Regions from separate parts of the Kitasatospora sp. NPDC038210 genome, predicted to be linked through region 1. Evidence: riboswitches for the same ligand, from Rfam matches in the RefSeq annotation. Region 1 holds a riboswitch; the other holds the start of a gene.
The links. Region 1 has a riboswitch for glycine ahead of gcvT (glycine cleavage system aminomethyltransferase GcvT). Riboswitches for the same ligand answer to the same signal wherever they lie in the genome.
Positions count from the first base shown of each region.

Region 2: another riboswitch for glycine. It lies ahead of gcvP (aminomethyl-transferring glycine dehydrogenase); the one in region 1 lies ahead of gcvT (glycine cleavage system aminomethyltransferase GcvT).

Region 1 is NZ_JBVJYK010000006.1:52,734-60,794, forward strand. Features, by position in the region: gene ACZ7KX_RS14370 (ABC transporter substrate-binding protein) at 1-666, opposite strand, end outside; gene ACZ7KX_RS14375 (ABC transporter permease) at 735-1,724, opposite strand; gene ACZ7KX_RS14380 (enhanced serine sensitivity protein SseB C-terminal domain-containing protein) at 2,175-3,113, opposite strand; gene ACZ7KX_RS14385 (enhanced serine sensitivity protein SseB C-terminal domain-containing protein) at 3,230-4,033, opposite strand; glycine riboswitch at 4,300-4,407, shown strand; gene gcvT (glycine cleavage system aminomethyltransferase GcvT) at 4,638-5,759, shown strand; gene gcvH (glycine cleavage system protein GcvH) at 5,860-6,240, shown strand; gene glyA (serine hydroxymethyltransferase) at 6,325-7,605, shown strand; gene ACZ7KX_RS14405 (L-serine ammonia-lyase) at 7,822-8,061, shown strand, end outside.
Region 2 is NZ_JBVJYK010000007.1:12,978-21,038, forward strand. Features, by position in the region: gene ACZ7KX_RS16280 (DNA polymerase IV) at 1-1,045, shown strand, start outside; gene ACZ7KX_RS16285 (MFS transporter) at 1,240-2,736, opposite strand; gene ACZ7KX_RS16290 (PRC and DUF2382 domain-containing protein) at 2,950-4,056, opposite strand; glycine riboswitch at 4,280-4,382, shown strand; glycine riboswitch at 4,384-4,518, shown strand; gene gcvP (aminomethyl-transferring glycine dehydrogenase) at 4,622-7,522, shown strand; gene ACZ7KX_RS16300 (DUF5999 family protein) at 7,644-7,835, opposite strand.

The sequences.
Region 1 (8,061 bases):
GACCGGCGCGGTCTGCGGGGCGCTGACCAGGTAGTCGAAGTCCGCGAACGGGTGCTTCAGGTGGAAGACGATCGTGGTGTCGTCCGGCGTCTCGATCGAGTTCAGGCCGCCGGCCTTGTCCTTGTACGGGCCCGCGTACGGCGTGTCGTTGTCGACCAGCAGGTCGTGGAAGTAGGTCGGGCCGTTGGAGTTCACGTCCGGCGCGAAGTTGGAGCGCTCGACGGCGTACTTGACGTCCTTCGAGGTGATCGGGGTGCCGTCGTCGTACTTCAGGCCCTGGCGCAGCTTGTACGTCCAGGTCAGGCCGTCCGCGCTGGGCTGGCCCATCGACTCGGCGAGGTCCGGGACGAGCTTGTTGCCGTCCTCGCCCGCGGCCGGGTTGAAGGTGGTCAGCGGGCGGGCGTACAGGCGCGAGAAGTTGTAGATGTACGCGTAGTACGTGTTGCCCGGGTCCAGCGAGTCCGGGGTGCCCTTCATCTCGAAGGTGACCGTCCCGCCCTTCTTGTCCGAGGCGTTGACGATGTTCTTGGTGGCCGCGTTGGCTCCGCCGCCCGATGCGGAGGACGAGTTGTCGTCGCTCTTCTTCGGCGAGCTGGAGCAGCCGGTGACGACCAGGACCGCGGCGGCGGCCGCCGCGGTCAGGGCGACGGTACGGGACCTACGCATGGGAGAGATCAACCCCTTGGGGATGTGGAGGCGGTGGAGGGTCCTGACGCGGAGTCAGCTGCTCAGGGTCAGTTGCTCTTGGGATCGAGGGCGTCGCGCAGCCCGTCGCCGAGCAGGTTGAAGGCGAGCACGGTGATGAAGATCGCCAGACCGGGGACCACCATGTACTGGGGGTCCACCTGGTAGTACCGGATCGCGTCCTGGAGCATCCCGCCCCAGGAGGCCTGCGGGGGCTGGATGCCGACGCCGAGGAAGCTCAGCCCGGCCTCGAAGAGGATGTTGGTCGGGATCAGCAGGGTCGAGTAGACCAGGATCGGACCGACCAGGTTGGGCAGCAGTTCCTTGAACAGGATGAACGGGCCGCGGGCGCCGAGGCTGCGGGCCGCGTGCACGAACTCCCGCTCGCGCAGCGAGAGCGTCTGTCCGCGCACGATCCGGCCCATGTAGGGCCAGTTGAAGAAGCCGATCACGAAGATCAGCACCATGATGTGCAGCGGCAGGCCGTGCAGGCCGAACGCACCGCCCTGCAGCGAGGTCGAGATGGCGATCGCGAACAGCAGCAGCGGGAAGGCCAGGAAGACGTCCATGATCCGGCTGATCAGCGTGTCGACCCAACCACCGTAGTAGCCGGCCATGATGCCGAGCACGGTGCCGATGGTGTTGGACAGCACGGTCGCGCCGAAGGCGACCAGCAGGGAGACCCAGGAACCCTCGATCACACGGGTGAGCAGGTCCCGGCCCTGCAGCGGGTCGATGCCGAGCGGGTGGTCCCCGCTCATGCCGCCCCAGTCGCCGAGCGGCAGACCGCCGAGGTCGGCGTCCAGGAGGTCCTGGTGGAGGGCGTCCGGGTCGAGCCCGAACATCGACTCGATCGGCTTGGCCAGCACGGCGAGCAGGATCAGCAGGATCACCACGACGCCGCCGATGACGGCGGCCTTGTCGCGCTTGAAGCGCGTCCAGGCGATCTGGCCGAGGGAGCGGCCCTCGATCTTCTTGGCCGGGCTCGGGGCGGCGGCTGCCTCCGGCTCGTTCCCGGCGGTGGTCACGGATGCGGTCATGGTCAGTTGGTCCCCTCGCCGACGGTGGCCGGCCCACGGGTGCCGGTCGCCGGCTTCGGCGGTGCGGCTGCGGACGTGCGAAAGCTGTAGGAGGAGCGGGTGTTCGCGACAGTGCTTCGTGCACGGGCACTGTCGCCACGCGGCATGGGCTTCGCGTGGACGAGCGGTCGGCGTGCGCGCTCACCTTTGTGGGGTTCCAGGACGCGCGGTGCGTTGCGCAGAACTCTCTGCCATGCGAACTGGCTTGCGCCAGCCCTGACAACCGACAGATGCCCAACTGTGATCTGCAGGCATGCATCTCCCCGATCTCCGGCATATACCTCTTCACATGGCTGTAACAGGCATGTCAAGATGACCGGACCTCATATCCGGAAATCCGTCCGGAAAGCATCGAAGCCGACTTGATGGACAATCAAGTCGGCTTCGTGGCAAGGATTTCGGGTTTGGCAATCAGCGCCCGGGGTAGCCCGGCCACGGCTGCTGGGGCTGCTGCTGCCAGCCCGGCGCAGGCGCCTGCGTGCCGTACGCCCACCCCGGCGTCGGCTGCCCCGGCATCGACGGCCCCGGGTACGCGGGCGGCGGCACCGGCGGGTACGGACCGGTCGCCGGGCGCCCGGACTCCCGGTCGAAGAACGGCCGCGAGTTGGCGCGCATCCACAGCGCCACCGGGTCGTACTCGTCCGACATCGCCACCGTGGACACCGCGAGCCCCTCCGGGGCCACCGCGATCGCCCGCTGCATCAGGGCGCGCACCGCCTCCACCGCGGGCGGAGAACTCTCGTACAGGTCGAGGCCGATCGCCAGGTACGGCTCCCCCACCGCCGGCTGCACCCAGGCCCGGCGCAGCGCCCGCACCGCGCGCACCTCACCGGCCTGCCGCTCCAGCAGCGCGAAGAACGGCTGCGCGTTGACCTGCGGCTCGCTCAGCTTCAGCGGACCGGCCGGCAGCCGGTCCAGGCCCGCGGCGATCCGCCGCAGGTCGGCCCAGGGCACGCCGACACCGCCACCGGGGGCGTGCGGGTTGAGCCACAGGCCCCAGCGGGTGCGGTACAGCGACGCGGCGATCTCCCGGCCGGAGATGACCTCGTGGGCCCGCGCCCAGCCGGACGCGGCGAGCTGCTCGGGCGAGGTGACGGCCGGCGCGTAGCCGTGGCCGCTGATCTCCATGTTCCCGTACTGCGCGTCCGGACTGCCCGGCGTGCCGTGCCAGAGCAGCATCCAGACCCGGCCGTCCGCCAGCGCGTGCAGCAGTCGCTCGTACGCGTCGTAGCGCTCCGGCGCGACCTCGCGCAGGGCGTGCTCCAACACGCCGGGGTCCGCTCCCGGGTGCCCGGCCGGGGCCTGGCCCCAGGGCCCCGGCGCCCCGCCCGCTCCCGTTCCCGCACTCATGCGCCCACCTCGCCGCGCCTCTTTCCTCGAACCCGCCGGCCCGTCGGCCGTCTGCACGCACCCTATGGCGCGGCACCGGCCACCGCCACGGCGACGTGCCTACGAACGAACCCCGCTCACACCCGCGTGTAGAAAGGCATTACCCGGGTGAGCAGCCACTCGACCACCGGGTCGTCGGCGAGGTCGAGCAGTACGAGGTGGACGCCACCCGGCAGCGGCGCGGTTCCCAGCGCTCGGCCGAGCGCGTCGTTCACCGCGGCCGGCTCGGCCGGGGCCGCCGGATCCAACTGGACGCCCACGAACATCACGGTCGGCTCGCCCTCGATGCTGGCCAGCGCCCGGCGCGCGGTCAACACCCCGGGAAGGGCCGAGAGCTCGGCCCGGCAGGCGGCCAGGAAGTGCTCCGGGTCCTCGCCCGGAACCGGCTCGCGCAACGCCACCCGGCCGCCGGTCGGCGCCGCCGGATCCTCCGCGCCCTCCCAGCGGTCCTCGCGCGGACCACGGCGCAGCTCGGCCACGCCCTGCGGCGGCACGGGGATGCCCACCGCCGCCTCCGGGTTCACCGCGATGCCCACGCCCAGCGGCAGCCCGCGGGCGAACTCCCAGACCGGCGCGATCGCGAAGGCCATCCCCGGCGCCTGCTGCAGGAACACCTCCTGCGAGGAGAACACCGGCACGTACGGGTCGCCGCCCAGCTCGATGATCGGCAGGTCCAGCGCCTGCCCCTGCGGGTCGGCCCCGGCCGGCAGCGGCACCCACACCTGGCTGCGGGCCAGCACCTCGATCACCCGCGGCGTCGCGCCCGGGTCGCCCATGGCCGCGGTCAGCACCTGCTCCAGCTCGTTGGCCGGCCACGTGCCACCCGCCGGCGCCCCCTCGGGACCGCCCCACCCCTGCTGCTGCTCCACCGGGTACCCCATGCGCCGCCGATTCCGCCCTCTGCCGGTCGGCCGCCCTCTGCTGCGCCGACGCGGAGCAGTCTAGGGCCCGTCTTCAAGCCCCCGTCGTCCCGCCCGCGGGGCGGGCGGGGCCGCCGTTCCCGCCCGACCCGGTCCCCTCCTCCCGCCCGATCCGGTCCCCTCCTCCCGTGTGACCGGGTCCCCTCTCCCTTCCCGGTCCGGGACGTGCCATGATGTGCGCGTCCGACGGCATGCGCCGCGGGCTCCACAACTCCATACCGGCCGCTCGAACCCGCGCGGGAGAGCCCGGAGTGCCGCCAGCGTGGCGGCAGAGCCGGCGCCGAAGGAGCAAGTCCTCCCCGGAATCTCTCAGGCCCCCCTACCGCACGGGTTAGGCACATCTGGAAAGCGGCGCACGGCCCTGTCGCGCGCCCACCCACGGTGCAAGCCGCCATGCTGTCCCCCAAGCTGGAAACAGCTGCGGGCCTGCGGGCGGTGAAGCTCTCAGGTTCGACGACAGATGGGGAGACCCACGCCGCCGCATGCCCGCGCGCAGGGTCGGCCCCCGAGCGGGTCCGGTCCGGCGCGTGCACCCCTGAGTGCCCCGACCGAGGAGTTCCTGGCCATGTCGTCCCTCCGCCTGACCGCGCTCGACGCGCTGCACCGCGCCCTCGGCGCGACCATGACCGACTTCGCCGGCTGGGACATGCCGCTGCGCTACGGCAGCGAGCGCGAGGAGCACCTCGCCGTCCGCACCAAGGCCGGTCTGTTCGACCTCTCCCACATGGGCGAGATCACCGTCACCGGCCCGCAGGCCGGCGAGATGCTGGACCACGCGCTGGTCGGCTTCGTCTCCGCGCTGGGCGTGCTGCGCGCCCGCTACACCATGATCTGCGCCGAGGACGGCGGCATCCTGGACGACCTGATCGTCTACCGCCTGCGCGAGGACGCCTTCCTGGTCGTCGCCAACGCCTCCAACGCCCAGCTGGTCCTCGACGAGCTGATCGCCCGCGCCAAGGGCTTCGACGCCGTCGTCACCGACGACCGCGACACCTACGCGCTGATCGCCGTCCAGGGCCCGGAGTCGACCGCCATCCTGGCCGGGACCACCGACGCCGACCTGCCCGGCCTGAAGTACTACGCGATCCTCCCGGCGCAGGTCGCCGGCCGCGAGGTGCTGCTGGCCCGCACCGGCTACACCGGCGAGGACGGCTTCGAGATCTTCTGCCGCCCGGCCGACGCCGAGGAGATCTGGCAGGCGCTGACCGCCGCCGGCGAGGGCCGCGGCCTGGTCCCCTGCGGCCTGTCCTGCCGCGACACGCTGCGCCTGGAGGCGGGCATGCCGCTGTACGGGCACGAGCTGTCCACCGACCTCACCCCGTTCGACGCGGGCCTGGGCCGGGTCGTCCGCTTCGACAAGACCACCAACGAGGGCGCCTTCGTCGGCCGCAAGGCGCTGGAGCAGGCCGCCGCCGCGGCCGAGGCCAACCCGCCGCGGGTGCTGGTCGGCCTGGTCTCCGAGGGCAAGCGCGTCCCGCGCGCCGAGTACAGCGTGGTCTCCGCCGACGGTGCCCCGATCGGCCGGATCACCTCCGGCGCTCCGTCCCCGACGCTGGGCCAGCCGATCGCGATGGCCTACGTCGACGCGGCCCACGCCGCCCCCGGCAGCACCGTCGCGGTGGACGTCCGCGGCAAGCACGAGCCGGTCCGGGTCGTGGCGCTGCCGTTCTACAAGCGCGCCCGCTGACGCCCGTCCGGGCCCCCCGTTTTCCCATAGACGCAGGTCGAAGCCGTCCGCGCGGCGGCCCGCTTCGTCGTACCCGCTTCCCATCCTGGAGAATGACGTCATGAGCAACCCCCAGCACCTGCAGTACACCAAGGAGCACGAGTGGCTGACGGCCGCTGAGGACGGTGTTTCCACGGTCGGCATCACCAAGCACGCCGCCGACGCCCTCGGTGACATCGTCTACGTGCAGCTGCCGGCCGTCGGCGACACCATCACCGCCGGCGAGACCTGCGGCGAGCTGGAGTCCACCAAGTCGGTCAGCGACCTGTTCTCCCCGGTGACCGGTGAGGTCACCGAGATCAACGAGGACGTCGTCGCCGACCCGGCCACCGTGAACGCCGACCCGTTCGGCAGCGCCTGGCTGTTCAAGGTGCGCGTCGAGTCCACCGACGAGCTGCTCAGCGCCGACGAGTACGAGGCCCTCACCAACCCCCAGGGCTGATCCACTGGTGACGGGGCGGGCCGCCGTGCCGCGGCCCACCCCGCGCCGTCTCCCCCCTGTCGCTCCTCCCGGGAAGACCACACCATGACGGTTCTCAACCAGTCCCTGCACGCCCTCGACCCGGAGATCGCCGCCGCGGTCGACGCCGAGCTGCACCGCCAGCAGACCACGCTGGAAATGATCGCCTCCGAGAACTTCGCCCCGGTGGCGGTCATGGAGGCCCAGGGCTCGGTGCTCACCAACAAGTACGCCGAGGGCTACCCCGGCCGTCGCTACTACGGCGGCTGCGAGCACGTCGACGTGGTCGAGCAGATCGCGATCGACCGCATCAAGGCCCTGTTCGGCGCCGAGCACGCCAACGTGCAGCCGCACTCCGGCGCGCAGGCCAACGCCGCCGCGATGTTCGCGCTGATCCAGCCGGGCGACACCATCCTGGGCCTGAACCTGGCGCACGGTGGTCACCTGACCCACGGCATGAAGATCAACTTCTCCGGCAAGCTCTACAACGTGGTCGCGTACCACGTGGACGAGAAGACCGGCCAGGTCGACATGGCCGAGGTCGAGCGCCTCGCCAAGGAGCACCAGCCCAAGCTGATCATCGCCGGCTGGTCCGCCTACCCGCGCCAGCTGGACTTCGCCGAGTTCCGCCGGGTCGCCGACGAGGTCGGCGCGCTGCTCATGGTGGACATGGCGCACTTCGCCGGCCTGGTGGCCGCGGGCCTGCACCCGAACCCGGTGCCCTACGCCGACGTGGTCACCACCACCACCCACAAGACCCTGGGCGGCCCGCGCGGCGGCGTCATCCTGTCCAAGGCCGAGTACGCCAAGAAGATCAACTCCGCGGTCTTCCCCGGCCAGCAGGGCGGCCCGCTGGAGCACGTGATCGCCGGCAAGGCGGTCGCCTTCAAGGTCGCGGCCTCGGAGGAGTTCAAGGAGCGCCAGCAGCGCACCCTGGACGGCGCGCGCATCCTGGCCGAGCGCCTGCTGCAGGCCGACGTCGCCGAGGCCGGCGCGTCCGTCCTGTCCGGCGGCACCGACGTCCACCTGGTCCTGGTCGACCTGCGCAACAGCCAGCTCGACGGCCAGCAGGCCGAGGACCGCCTGCACGAGGTCGGCATCACGGTCAACCGCAACGCGATCCCGAACGACCCCCGCCCGCCGATGGTCACCTCCGGCCTGCGCATCGGCACCCCGGCCCTGGCCACCCGCGGCTTCCAGGCCGAGGACTTCCGCGAGGTCGCCGACATCATCGCCGAGGCGCTCAAGCCCGCCTTCGACGAGACCGTCGCCGCCGCGCTGAAGGCCCGCGTCACCGCGCTGGCCGACAAGTACCCGCTGTACCCGAACCTGGCCAACCAGGACTAGTCCGCGTCGGCCGGGAGTGGACGACCGGCCGGTGGACAGGGCCCGAGTGACCGGCCTCACCCCGCCGGTGGACCAGGGACCCCGGGGCACCGCGCACACTGGACAGTGCGCGCGGTGCCCCGTCCCGTGTCGGCTCGCGCCCACCCACCCGAAGCAAGCAAGCCCCCCACGTCCCGCCCGCAAGTCCTTCCACGAGACCAGACAAGGACGTCCTCCGTGGCCATCAGTGTCTTCGACCTCTTCTCCATCGGCATCGGCCCGTCGAGCTCCCACACCGTGGGTCCGATGCGCGCCGCCCGGATGTTCGCCCGCCGACTGCGGTCCGAAGGCCTGTTGGCCCAGGTGACGGGTGTGCGCGCCGAGCTGTACGGCTCGCTCGGTGCCACCGGCCACGGCCACGGCACCCCGAAGGCCGTCCTGCTCGGCCTGGAGAACAACTCGCCCCGCACCGTCGAC
Region 2 (8,061 bases), on a different contig from region 1:
CACCGGGCTGACCGGCTCGGTGGGGGCGGCGGGGTCCAAGCTGATGGCCAAGATCGCGTCCGAGCAGGCCAAGCCGGACGGCCTGGTGCTGATCGAACCCGGGCAGGAGCGCGCGGTGCTCGGGCCGATGCCCGTCCGGGCGCTGCCGGGGATCGGGCCGGCCACCGAGCAGGTGCTGCGGCGGGCCGGGCTGAACACCGTGGCCGACCTCGCGGAGGCCGGCGAGGCGGAGCTGGTGCAGCTGCTCGGGCGGGCGCACGGCGCCGGGATCCACCACATGTCGATAGGGCTGGACGAGCGGCCCGTGGTGGCCGACCAGGACGCCAAGTCCGTCTCGGTGGAGGACACCTACGAGGTGGACCTGGCCGACCGGGACCGGGTGCTTCGGGAGGTGGAGGCGCTGGCCGCGCGGTGCGTGCGGCGGCTGCGGGCGGCCGGGCGCTCGGGCCGGACCGTGGTGCTCAAGGTCCGCCGGTTCGACTTCTCCACGCTGACCCGCTCGGAAACGCTCGGCGGGCCCACGGACGACGAGGCGGTGATCACCGCGACCGCGCGGCGACTGGCCGAGCAGGTGGACATCACCGGCGGGGTCCGGCTGCTCGGTGTGGGCGTCGCCCAACTCGCCGACTACACCCAGGAGGACCTGTTCGCCCAGGCCCTGCGGGAGGAGGCGGCGGAGCACGCGGAGGCGGCGGCCGAGGCCGAGCAGGCCGAGGAGGAGCCGGAGGCGGTCGTGGTCCGGCGCTGGATGCCCGGACAGGACGTCCGACACGCGGAGTTCGGGCCGGGCTGGGTGCAGGGCAGCGGCGTCGGGAGGGTCACCGTACGGTTCGAGACGCCGTGGAGCGGGCCGGGGCGGGTGCGGACCTTCGGGGTGGACGACCCGGCGCTGGAGCCGGCCCGGCCGCTGCCGCTGCGCCGGGGCGCGGACGTGGATCCGGACGCGGGCCCTGTCGGGGGCGTGGATCCGGGCGTGGAGCCCGGTGGGGGCGCGGGCCGGGACCCGGACGCGAGCGCGGACGGCGGGGCGGGCGAGCGGGACTGAGAGGGGGCGCGGGCGCCGGCCGGGAGGGCGGGCGCCCGCGGACGGGGCCGGAACACGAAAACGGCCCCACCCGGTGGGGGAGTACCGGGTGGAGCCGCATCACCGTGCCGGACTCCGTACGTTCGTGATGCCCTCGCGACGTACGGGGACCGGGGCCCCGCGCCCTGTCCCTGAGCGCGGGGCCGGACGCCTCGTCAGGCGTCGGTCTTCACCAGCTTGTCGCTGGAGTCCTGCTGGGCCGAGCCCTCGACGACGGTCAGGGGAGCGGCCGGCTTGACGGTGCGGATCAGGAACGGGACGACACCGGCGACGACGCAGACCACGGCCGCCGTCCAGAACGCGTGCTTGTAGGCGTCCAGGGTGGGCAGCGTCAGCGGGATCTGCGGCGGCAGCTTCATGGTGTCGCCGGTCAGGATGGCGGCCATCACGGCGGTGCCGATCGCGCCACCGACGGTGCGCAGCACCGAGTTCATGCCGTTGGCGATGCCGCTCTGCTCGACCGGCACGGCGCCGTTGATGTAGGCCGGCATCGCGGCGAACGCGAGGCCGACGCCCAGGCCGAAGATCGCCGAGGCGGTGTAGATGTCGCCCTCGTGGCTGTGCCGCAGGGCCAGGTAGGCCATCGCGATGGCGCCGAGGACACCACCGAGGACCAGCGGCAGACGCGGACCGCGACGGGCGATCAGCACCGCGCCGAGCGGGGCGGCCACCATCGAGCCGATCGCGGACGGCAGCAGCATGACACCGGCGTGCAGGACGGTGGCGGTGAAGCCGTAGTGGGTCAGCTTCTCCGGGGTCTGGGCGAAGTTGCTGATGACCATGAAGGAGCCGTACATGCCGAAGCCGATCAGCAGGCCCGCGGTGTTGGTGAAGGCGACGGCCGGGCGGGACATCATCTTCATGTCCACGAGCGGGTGCTTGACCTTGGTCTCGATGATGCCCCAGACCAGGGCGACGACGGCGGCGACGGCGAAGAGGCCGAGGGTCTTGGTGGAGGTCCAGCCCCAGTGGTTGCCCTGGCTGACCGCGACGAGCAGTGCGGAGAGCCAGCCGGCCAGGGTGATCGCGCCGAGCGGGTCGGCGCCGCCCTCCTTGTCGGTGACCGGGTCGGACGGGACGCGGAAGGCGACCAGGGCGACGGCGATCAGGCCGAAGACCAGGCCCATCCAGAAGATCGACTTGTAGTTCCAGTGCTCCAGCAGGAGACCGGTCGCGACCAGGCCGAGGCCGGAGCCGACGCCCATCGAGGCGCTGATGGCGGCGACGCCGCCGGTCACCTTCTGCTTGGGCAGCTCGTCGCGGACGATGCTGATCGCCAGCGGCATCACGCCACCGCCGGCGCCCTGCAGGACGCGGGCGACGACCAGCCACGTGAAGGAGTGGGTGGTGACCGCCAGCGCCGAGCCGGCGACCAGACCGGCCAGCGAGATCAGCAGCATCGGCTTACGGCCCCGGAGGTCGCCGAAGCGGCCGAGAAGGGGAGTCAGCACTGCGGCGGAGAGCAGGTTGGCGGTCATCAGCCAGGTGATGCTGGAGGCCGAGACGCTCAGTTCCTTGGCCAGCGAGGGCAGGATCGGGACGACCGCGGTCTGCACCACGCTGAACGACAGCATCGCCAGGATGAGGGCCGGCAGGACCCGGGCGCTGCTCTGCTTCTCGGCCGCGGTGGTGGGCTGGGGTGCCTCACTCACGGTTGCTTCCTCCCGTACATAGTGAATGAACTGAAGTAACCATGCAGGGAGATACTTCAGAGTGTCAAATATCGAGTGGTTAAGCTTTGGCAAAGGCGGAGCGCCGGGCGCCCGTCGGGCGCCTGTGGCGGGCTTGGGGTGGCCGTCGCAGCGGGTGCCCGGGCACGGGGAAGGGCCCCGGCCGGGTGGTCGGGGCCCTTGGTGGGGTACCGGTCAGACGAGGGGACGCATGACGGCGGGGCGGGAGGTCTCCGGGGCGGGAGCGGCCGGCGACGGGTGCGGGCCCTCGGCGATCTCGGCGGGGGTGTCGTCGTGGACCTCGACGTGTTCGCGGCGGACTTCGTCCCGGATCACCTCCTCGGCGGTGTAGCGCTCGACGACGAGGCGGACGCGCTCGACGGGGGCGAGGTACTTGTGCACCACCGGACGCTCCTCGCGGAGGGTGACCTCCTCGACGGCCTCGGCGATCTCCTTCTCGGTGAGGGAGGCGCGCTCGGCCTCGCCGACCGGAATCCGCTCGACCCGGACGCGCTCGCGGACCACCGGGACGCGGCGCTCGATCTGCTCGGTCGTCACGTACTTGCGCAGCTTGGCGGTGCCCACGGTGTGCCACTCGGTGGTGACGTCCAGCCGCTCCTCGCGGCAGGTGATCTCGATCGGGTCGGTGGGGGCGGGGGCGGCGGCGCCCACGGTGCTCTCGGCGGGCTGCGACTGCGGGTGCGATTGAGGCTGCGGTTGCGGCTTGGGCTCGACGGGAGGCGTGACGGCGGGAGCGGGAGCGGGAGCGTGGGCGGGTGCGGGGGCACTGAGGGTGCGCACGTGGGCCTCCGGGGCGGTGCTGGTGTCGGTCGGGGCGGGCTCGGGCGAGTGGCGGGCGAGCGGCTTGGTGGTGGTGGCCGTGGCCACAGCCGCCGCAGCCGTCGCGGGTGCGGCGGCCGGGGCGGTGCCGAAGTCGAGGTCGGACTGCGCGGCGTGGCCGCCGCTCTCGCCGGCCGGGTCGTCGCTCCCCGGGGTGTCGAGGCCGTAGTAGCGGTAGAGCTGGAGTTCCTGGGCGGGGGACAGGTGCTGGCCCACACCGAAGTCCGGGGACTCCTTGACCAGCGACTTGTCGTACGGGACCCGGAGCTCTTCGCCGGAGAAGTCGCTCGTGGTGAGCGGGACGAAGGCGTCCCGGCCGAAGATGCCGGTCCGGACGGCGGCCCACTCGGGCCGTCCGGTGGCATCGTCCAGATAGACCTCGTCGACCGTGCCGATCTTGTCTCCGTTGCGGTCGACCGCCTTGTGGCCGATGAGGTCCCGGGGGTCGATGTCGGTCTGCACTCATTCCTCCAGGGCGCTGGGCCTGCGGAACCCCCGCAGGAAGGCGGCCGGAGCACCCGTTCCGTCCGCCACTTCACACCAAATGCCATGAATCGGACGGGCGCGACCGGGGTGCGCCGGACGGGCTGCGTGCTGCGCCGTCCGGGGGACGCGCGTAGACCCGGCGTGACCTGAAGCACCCGTGATCGGAAGGCCTCCCGCTGGTACCCTGGGCGGCGACCGCAGAGCCCGCTCGGGAGAGTCTCCGCCGCGAAAACCGCTGGTCGGGGCGCCGAAGGAGCAACTCCTCCCCGGAATCTCTCAGGCATCCGTACCGTGTGGGGTAGGTCACTCTGGAAAGCAGGGCAGGAGTGTCGGCACGGAAGCCGGCGACCACCACCCTCACCGACGGTGCAAGCCGACGGAGCGCTCACAGCGCGCTCCGTGCGGGCGAAGCTCTCAGGTCCCGATGACAGAGGGGGAGGCCTGTCGGGTTCGCCCGCCACGGCTGAGTTCGCTGTCCGCAGCGGGAAGGTCGGCCGGCGTGCGTACCCCCGCCGGTCCGTGACCAGGAGGCCTCGACCACATGAACGCCCAGCCGAACGCGGGACGCCCCACCGGCGCCCCGACCCTCACCGAGCTTGAGCTGGCCAGCCCCTTCGAGAACCGCCACATCGGCCCCGACGCCGCCGCGCAGGAGAAGATGCTGGCGTCCGTCGGCTACGGCTCGCTGGACGAGCTCGCCGCCACGGCCGTGCCCGAGGCGATCCGCTCCATCACCGGCCTGGACCTGCCCGCCGGCCGGTCCGAGGCGCAGGTCCTCGCCGAGCTGCGCGAGCTGGCCGGCCGCAACCAGGTGCTCCAGCCGATGATCGGCCTGGGCTACTACGGCACCTTCACCCCGCCGGTGATCCTGCGCAACGTCATGGAGAACCCGGCCTGGTACACCGCCTACACCCCGTACCAGCCGGAGATCTCCCAGGGCCGCCTGGAGGCGCTGCTCAACTTCCAGACCCTGGTCTCCGACCTGACGGGCCTGCCGACCTCCGGCTCCTCGCTGCTGGACGAGGGCACCGCGGCCGCCGAGGCTATGGCGCTGGCCCGCCGCGTCACCAAGGTCAAGGGCGGCGTCTTCCTGGTCGACGCCGAGACCCTGCCGCAGACCATCGCGGTGATCAACACCCGCGCGGTGCCGACCGGTGTCGAGGTCGTCGTCGCCGACCTGTCCGAGGGCATCCCGGCCGAGATCGCCGAGCGCGGCGTCTTCGGCGTGCTGCTGCAGTACCCGGGCGCCACCGGTGTGGTCCGCGACCTCACCCCGGTGATCGAGCAGGCGCACGGCCTGGGCGCGATCGTCGCCGTCGCCGCCGACCTGCTGGCGCTGACCCTGCTCAAGTCCCCCGGCTCGCTGGGCGCCGACATCGCCTGCGGCACCTCGCAGCGCTTCGGCGTGCCGATGGGCTTCGGCGGCCCGCACGCCGGCTACCTCTCGGTGCGCGCCGAGTACGCCCGCTCGCTGCCCGGCCGCCTGGTCGGCGTCTCCGTCGACTCCGACGGCAACCGCGCCTACCGCCTGGCGCTGCAGACCCGCGAGCAGCACATCCGCCGCGAGAAGGCCACCAGCAACATCTGCACCGCCCAGGTGCTGCTCGCCGTCATGGCCTCGATGTACGCCGTCTACCACGGCCCGGACGGCCTCGCCGACATCGCCCGCCGCACCCACCGCTACGCCGCGGCCCTCGCCGAGGGCCTGCGGGCCGGCGGCGTCGAGCTGCTGCACGGCGAGTTCTTCGACACCGTCACCGCCGTCGTCCCGGGCCGCGCCGCCGAGATCGCCGCCGCCGCCCGCGCCAACGGCATCAACGTCCACCAGGACGGCGCGGACCGGATCTCGATCTCCACCGACGAGACCACCACCCGCGAGCACCTGGCCGGCGTCTGGGCCGCGTTCGGCGTCGAGGCGGTCGAGGTCGCCGAGGCCGCCGACGCGCTGCCGGGCGCGCTGCTGCGCGAGGACGAGTACCTGACCCACCCGGTCTTCCACAGCCACCGCTCGGAGACCGCCATGCTGCGCTACCTGCGCCGCCTGTCGGACCGGGACTACGCGCTGGACCGCGGCATGATCCCGCTGGGCTCCTGCACCATGAAGCTCAACGCGACCACCGAGATGGAGGCCGTGACCTGGCCGGAGTTCGGCCAGCTCCACCCCTTCGCGCCGATCGACCAGGCCCAGGGCTACCTGACCCTGATCCGCCAGCTGGAGCAGCAGCTGGTCGAGGTGACCGGCTACGACGCGGTCTCGATCCAGCCGAACGCGGGCTCCCAGGGCGAGCTGGCCGGCCTGCTGGCCGTCCGCGCCTACCACCACGCCAACGGCGACACCCAGCGTGACGTCTGCCTGATCCCGTCCTCGGCGCACGGCACCAACGCGGCCTCCGCGGTGATGGCCGGCATGCGCGTGGTCGTGGTGAAGACCCTGGTCGACGGCGACGTGGACGTCGAGGACCTGAAGGCCAAGATCGAGCAGCACCGCGACAACCTGTCGGTGCTGATGGTCACCTACCCGTCGACCCACGGCGTGTACGAGACCGAGATCACCCAGATCTGCGCGATGGTCCACGAGGCCGGCGGCCAGGTCTACGTGGACGGCGCCAACCTGAACGCCCTGGTCGGTCTGGCCAAGCCGGGCAAGTTCGGCGCGGACGTCTCGCACCTGAACCTGCACAAGACCTTCTGCATCCCGCACGGCGGTGGCGGTCCGGGCGTCGGCCCGGTCGCGGTGCGCGCCCACCTGGCGCCGTACCTGCCGAACCACCCGCTGCAGGCGGAGGCCGGCCCGGCCACCGGTGTCGGTCCGATCTCGGCCGCGCCGTGGGGCTCGGCGGCGATCCTGCCGATCTCCTGGGCGTACGTCCGGCTGATGGGCGGCGAGGGCCTCAAGCACGCCACCCAGGTCGCGGTGCTGAACGCCAACTACATCGCCAAGCGCCTGGCGCCGCACTTCCCGGTGCTCTACACCGGCCCGGGCGGGCTGGTCGCGCACGAGTGCATCATCGACCTGCGCCCGCTGACCAAGGAGACGGGCGTGACGGTGGACGACATCGCCAAGCGCCTGATCGACTACGGCTTCCACGCGCCGACGATGTCCTTCCCGGTGGCCGGCACGCTGATGATCGAGCCGACCGAGTCCGAGGACCTGCACGAGATCGACCGTTTCTGCGACGCGATGATCGAGATCCGGGGCGAGATCGACAAGGTCGGCTCGGGCGAGTGGGCGGCCGACGACAACCCGCTGCGCAATGCCCCGCACACCGCCGCCGAGCTGGCCGGCGACTGGGCGCACGGCTACTCGCGGCAGGACGCGGTCTTCCCGGCGGGCGTGAACCCGGCGGACAAGTACTGGCCGCCGGTGAGCCGGATCGACGGCGCGTACGGCGACCGCAACCTGGTCTGCTCCTGCCCGCCGCTGGACGAGTACGGCGTCTGACGCACCCGGCCGCCACGGCGGCCGGACGCACGGCAGGGCCCCGGCGGAACTCTCCGCCGGGGCCCTGCCCGTACTGCGATCGATCCGGCGGCCGCGCCCGCCGTACGGTCGGACCGCGCGGTCAGGCCGCGTGGGCGACGGGGCGGCGCGGGGCGATCACCCGGCCGTCCGGCAGCAGCTCTCCGGTGTCCTCGAACAGGACGACGCCGTTGCAGAGCAGGCTCCAGCCCTGCTCCGGGTGGCAGGCCACCGACACGGCCGCTTCGCGGTCCTCGGACTCGGCCGATGGGCACTCAGGACGGTGCTGGCACATACGCGTACCCTCGCTTCGCTCTGCGATCCTCCCCGTGGTGCGGTCGCCGGAGGTCGTACCGTCCGGAGGCCGCCGCGGTAGTCGGATCCTGTCCGCACGCCGACCAGGTGTTGACCGGCGCTCAAGTGGGTAGGACAGGTGGTCCTTCCACGCTGGTTCCCAGTGTCGGCATCTGCGGACGTGCTCGCAGGCATTTCGTGACACGCGCCACAACTCCCGGGCAGAG